2 regions of the Pseudoalteromonas sp. DSM 26666 genome follow, and region 2 is predicted to be linked to the other one. Evidence: predicted binding sites of a transcription regulator. Region 2 holds the regulator's gene; the other holds the start of a gene.
What was found. The regulator MetJ, encoded in region 2, represses methionine synthesis genes. The targets are predictions, from matches to a motif close to TAGACGTCTAGACGTCTA.
Positions count from the first base shown of each region.

Region 1: the regulator MetJ is predicted to act here: its motif matches at 1,738-1,755, upstream of BM380_RS08070 (methylenetetrahydrofolate reductase).

Region 1 covers NZ_FPAR01000003.1:415,617-418,835, forward strand. Annotated here, with positions in the region: gene BM380_RS08065 (hypothetical protein) at 1-400, shown strand, start outside; gene BM380_RS08070 (methylenetetrahydrofolate reductase) at 738-1,694, opposite strand; gene BM380_RS08075 (M16 family metallopeptidase) at 1,935-3,219, shown strand, end outside.
Region 2 covers NZ_FPAR01000007.1:117,588-120,806, reverse strand. Annotated here, with positions in the region: gene BM380_RS13965 (malic enzyme-like NAD(P)-binding protein) at 116-1,357, shown strand; gene metJ (met regulon transcriptional regulator MetJ) at 1,426-1,746, opposite strand; gene metB (cystathionine gamma-synthase) at 1,945-3,192, shown strand.

The sequences.
Region 1 (3,219 bases), on a different contig from region 2:
CCCGAGGACTCAGCCATTATGCATCGTTCCGAATGAAAATAATAAGTACATCAACTTTCAGTGGGTTGAGGAAGTTAGTAGGAATTTTCAGGAAAATTTAAAAGATTGTACACATTGCATAATTATCGGAGTATCGTATTTTGACTGTGATCAACCCGAAATAGATCACTTAATATCCAAAATTTCACCTTCTTGTGAAGTCATTATTGCTAATCCAACTCCACCTCCTGAATTGCTTGCAAAGCTGGATGGTTTTTCATGTACGCTTTGGAAATCGCATCAAGGACCTGTTGATGAAAGTGGCAACTGCATAATGCTAAAAGATCTAAACACAGGGAAAGTGCTAACAAAATGTTTTTGTGGAAGTGGAAAAGCATATCAATATTGTTGTTCTGTTTGAGTTCAAGCGCTATAACAGTTATATATATCGCTAACGTGGTAAATTAGATTGTTTCTGGTAAATTCATCATTTTTGTCGGATGGCGTGGCTCCGCCACTTATCCGACCTACGTCAAAATGTAGGTTGGTTAAGCCGAAGGCGCCACCCAACAGGCTTTCAAATTCACTTTTCATCCGCTCATGGCACTTTGCCGAAATTCAGCTTTGATAAAGTCCTACAGTTTAAACCTGATAGATTAAGTTAGTACTTATTAAAATAAACGAAGCTAACTACTTGAACTGGCTTATTCTATGTCGCTTATTATTTTTGCCCGAACCCCGAACCCCGAACCCCGCAATTAAGCTATTAGTTTCTCCGCAAGGTTGAGTTCCATTATTGCTTTTAGTAAACGGTATAAGTTAATTGACGCGTCAATTTCTTCTTTACGGTTGGTTAAGCTTTCAATATTTAAACCCAGCGGTACACCTAAGTGAGCACAGCTTTTTAAAATTGAGTCGAGGTTTTCGCGACAAATACGCACTGATTCGCTTAGTGTATTTTCCGAATCAAGCATGCGCCATTTAGTTGCCTCTGGCACTGAGATGCCTAGCCATTGCATAAACTCTAAGGTTTTTTCACCACCACAAGGCGTAAAGGTTAATATAATCCGATTAGGTGTCAGGCCTTGTGCTTTGCATGTGCGCGCATAACTGGTTATTAAATCTATGGTTGCTTGTGCGTTGTACACTGCTTGAGAGATAAAAAACTGGCATCCTTGAGCTGTTTTTTCTATTAAGCGTTGGTGCTCGTTGCGCTTATTGGCATGGCGCTCAGCAATAGTGACACCACCTAAAAAGAAGTCTTCAGACTGCTCTGCCAGTGTTTTGTAGGCAATCGGTAAGCTCAGCTTTATATCACCTGCTGATGATGGGCTGCCCACTAACACCACGTTTTTTAAATCGTAGTCATTTTTAGTTTCATCTAACCACGCTTTAAACTCACTCACACCGCGCTGAGCTACACTTTTATAAGTAATTACATCAAGATCAGATAAGCCTCGTAAGAGTTGACTGTACTCGCGCGGATCAACTGTTTGCTTAAATGCAAATGGACGCGCTTGCTCTGTACGGCTGCTTTCATCTTGAATGTCATAAATAATCACACCGTCATATTCAATTTCGTGTAAACGGCCTAATAACTTTTCGGCAATGACTTTTAATTGCGCTTTATCAGTCCCAATTTTTGGCGGTGTTGTGCCAATTAGGTAAACACCTTGGTTGGTGTCCTGTATTTTTTCTTGAAGTGATAAAGCCATAATCCTCATTCCAGCTTAATTTGTGATGATGGATTTAATATAGCAGCCATTTAGACGTCTAGATAGATTTATTTTGTTGAAAGTTTCTCAACTAACGTGAATTATTTTCATAGTTAAATTAAATAACTGACACAGTTGTTTACATAATTAATAGGCTTAAGGCTCTTATATTTAATTACTTTACGGCATACTTAGTTTGGTAAATGTTTTAAAAATTGCTCAATTTAAAAAGGGATAACAATGAAATTTAAATTATTGGCAACTAGCCTAGCGGTATCGCTGGCCTTAACAGGTTGTGCTACGCAGCAAAGTCAAAACACGCAAATAGCAGCTCAACAAGAACAAGTTAATAAAGCAGATGAGCGTGTTTTTTCACAAGATTACCTAATAGAAGAGCTAGATAACGGCCTACGTGTGATGGTAGTTAAAACCGATTACCCAGATGTAGTATCGCTACAAATACCTGTATCTGTTGGCTCGCGTAATGAAGTGGAAGCGGGTAAAACTGGTTTTGCTCACTTTTTTGAACACATGATGTTTAAAGGCTCTGAAAAGTTTCCGCAAGATGTGTATTCAGATATTCTAAAAAATTCAGGGGTTGATAACCGCGCCTACACAACTAACGATTACACTAACTACCACTTAAATTTTTCAAAGCAACATCTTGATAAAGTACTTGAGATTGAAGCGGATATTTTTCAAAACTTAAGCTACACCGAAGAACAATTTAGAACGGAAGCGCTTACCGTTAAAGGCGAGTACTTAAAAAATAACGCCAGTCCAATTCGTAAATTATTAAGTGCGGTACGCCAAGAAGCGTTCGAAAAACATACCTATAAACACACTACAATGGGCTTTTTTGAAGACATTGAAGCTATGCCAGATCAAATGGCCTACGGTAAAGAGTTTTTTGATAAGTTTTATAAGCCTGAATATGTATCGCTTGTGATTGTTGGTGATGTTGATCCAAAAGAGACCATGGCGATGGTTAAAAAACACTGGGGTAATTGGCAAAAAGGCGACTATGTTGCTGATATTCCAAAAGAGCCAACTCAGCAAGCGCCAAAATATGTGCATGAGCAAAACGAGGGATTACCTGGCCATTGGTTACTTGTGTCGTATAAAGGGGCTGCATGGGAGCCTCAGAAAAAAGACAGAGCCGCATTAGATTTACTGTCGCAGCTTTATTTTTCGAGCAATTCAGATATTTACCAAGAGCTGGTAGTAGAAAAACAAATCGCGAGTCAAATGTTTACCTATAACCCTGAAACTAAAGATCCAGGGTTACTGCATGTATTTGTAAAAGTAGAAAATGCCGATGATTTAGCCACAGTGCGTGATGCCATTAATCGTACGTATGCCAAAGCGCGTACCGAGTTGGTTGATAGCCAAAAACTTAGCGATTTAAAGTCTAACCTTAAATACAGCTTTATAAATGGTTTAGATTCGTCGCAAGCAATTGCCTCTACACTTGCCAGCTATATGCATTTTGAGCGCGATCCTGAGGTAATTAACCAACTGTATA
Region 2 (3,219 bases):
AGTTCTAGCATATAACAGGATAGACCTGATATTGCTTGGAATTTAAAAATAATAAAGGTATCGTAGATTAAAACTACCTCTCACTTTAACTTAAATTGCAGGATATAATCGCGTTATGTCAGATTTTCGTGAACAAGCACTACATTACCATGCCCATCCCGTTCCAGGTAAAATCAGTATTGAGCTGACCAAGCCCGCTGAGACGGTTAAAGACCTCGCGCTCGCATACAGCCCCGGTGTCGCAGAACCTGTTCGTGAAATTGCCGCTGATCCAGCAAATGCCTACAAATATACTGGTAAAGGAAATATGGTTGCGGTTATTACTAACGGCACCGCAATTTTAGGCTTAGGTAATTTAGGCCCACTCGCTTCAAAACCCGTTATGGAAGGTAAAGCGCTACTATTTAAGCGTTTTGCAGGGTTAGACTCTATAGATATTGAAGTTAAGCACCGTACTACCGAAGACTTTATTAACACAGTGGCTAATATTGCCGACACCTTTGGTGGAATTAATTTAGAAGATATTAAAGCGCCCGAGTGTTTTGAAATAGAAAAAGCGCTTATAGAGCGTTGTAGCATTCCTGTTTTTCATGATGATCAGCATGGTACGGCTATTGTAACGGCTGCGGGTATGCTAAACGCGCTGGAAGTACAGGGCAAAGCAATTGAAGATGCAATTATTGTATGTTTAGGTGCCGGCGCTGCAGCTGTTGCCTGTATGGAGCTTTTAATTAAATGTGGCGCGTTGCGTGAACATATTTATATGTTAGATCGCAAAGGAGTTATTCATACGCGTCGTGATGACTTGAATGAATATAAGCAATTATTTGCAAACAATACCGATAAACGTACTTTACAAGATGTAATTGAAGATGCCGATGTGTTTGTGGGTGTATCGGGCCCTAATTTATTAGCCCCTGAAGATTTAAAATTAATGGCTGATAGACCCGTGGTATTTGCTTGTTCAAACCCCGATCCTGAAATCGATCCGCAATTAGCACACGCTGCACGTAACGATTTAATTATGGCTACAGGTCGCTCTGATTATCCGAATCAAGTTAATAACGTATTGTGTTTTCCGTTTATTTTCCGTGGTGCGTTAGATGTACGTGCCAGTGAAATAAACGACGAGATGAAAATTGCTGCTGTAGAAGCAATCCGCAGTATTGCTAAAGAGCCCGTACCGGCTGAAGTGCTTACTGCCGCAGGCATCGACAAATTAGAGTTTGGTGCTAAATATATTATACCAAAACCAATGGATCCACGTTTGTTACCACGTATAGCTAAAGCGGTTGCGCAGGCGGCGGTTGATTCAGGTGTGGCACAAATTGATATGCCAGAAAACTACATGGCGTAATTGTTAAGTGTAAATTAGCGCAAAAAAAACCTCAGCATTTGCTGAGGTTTTTTTGTATAAAGACCCTTCTAGTCTTCATTTAAAATAGGCACTTCTAGTCCCATTTCTTGCATTATTTTCTTCACTTCTTCAGGTACTTTTTCTGCGTTATCTTTACGCAAATCATCATCATTAGGCAGCGGTTGCCCGGTAAACGCATGCAAAAACGCTTCGCATAAAAGCTCGCTATTTGTTGCATGACGTAAGTTGTTTATTTGACGACGAGTACGTTCATCAGTTAATACTTTTAATACATTTAGCGGGATCGAAACGGTGATCTTCTTTACTTGTTCGGATTTTTTCCCGTGTTCTGCGTATGGGTGAATATATTCACCATTCCATTTAGCCATAAGATGTATCGTTGCCTCAGATTATAAATTGCTCACACAGCATCAAAGCGTGTAAATATGCGTGAAATTCTATCGGTTTAAAAAAGATAGTCAAATACTAGTTATTTAGCTATCTAGACATTTAAATGTTTTGACATCTTAAATTGCATGCGCTACCTTTTAGACGTCTAAACATCCAAATTAGTAAAGGTAGCGAAAATGAGTGAAAAAAATAAGGCAACAATTGCTGTTCGTAGTGGAATAGAAGCCGACAAACAGCATGGTGCGGTTGTTCCACCGCTTTATTTATCAACAACTTACTCATTTGCTGACTTTGATACAAAGCGCCAATATGATTATGGCCGCAGTGGTAACCCCAATCGTGACATTTTGGCTGAGGCACTCACGGAGCTTGAAGGTGGCGCTAAAGGCATTATTACCGCAACAGGCATGGCAGCCGTTCACCTAACAACACAATTACTTAATAGTGACGATACGTTAGTGATCCCTCATGACTGTTATGGGGGCAGCTATCGCTTATTTACTTCGCTAGAAAAGCGCGGCTTATTAAAACTAGAAGTGGTCGATTTTACCAAAAGCGACAGTTTGACACGCATCCTTGCTATTAAACCTAAGCTGATTTGGATTGAAACACCTAGCAATCCTATTTTACGCTTAACAGATATTAAAGCGGTAACTGATACAGCTAAACAGTGTGGTGCACTGGTTGCCGCCGACAACACATTTTTATCGCCAGCATTACAAAACCCGATTAAGTTTGGCGCTGATATTGTGGTGCACTCAACCACAAAATATATCAATGGCCATTCAGACGTTGTTGGTGGCGCGGTTATCGCAGCGACTGCTGAGTTAGGTGAAGAGTTAGCGTGGTGGGCAAATAACATTGGCATCACCGGCGCGCCATTTGATAGCTATTTAACGCTCAGAGGCTTACGTACGTTAAACGTGCGTTTAAGGCAACACCAAGAAAATGCACTCGCCATTGCACAGTATTTAGAACGCTCCCAGTTTGTTGCCCAAGTTTACTACCCAGGTCTTGAATCACACCCTCAACATGCGCTAGCTAAGGCGCAGCAGCTTGGCTTTGGCGCTATGGTTAGCTTTGATATAAAAGGCGATATAAACGATGCTGCAGCGTTTTTAACGCGCTTAAATGAATTTAGCTTAGCGGAATCATTAGGTGGAGTAGAAAGTTTGATTTGTCACCCTGCGACTATGACCCACGCCGGCATGGACGCAACCGCGCGTGCAGAAGCCGGAGTAGGCGACACGCTTATTCGTATCTCGGTGGGTATTGAAGATGTAAATGATTTACTCGCTGACTTAGACGGGGTATTTAATTTGGTGCGCCCAGGACAAGCCGATCCCGGCCTATCGGCAAAAAGTGGTGCTAGTGAATCATTTGGTTCAGCAAAGTTAAACGCGGCGCATCCGGCGTTATGGTAGTGCATACCAATCTTCAAAATACAAAAC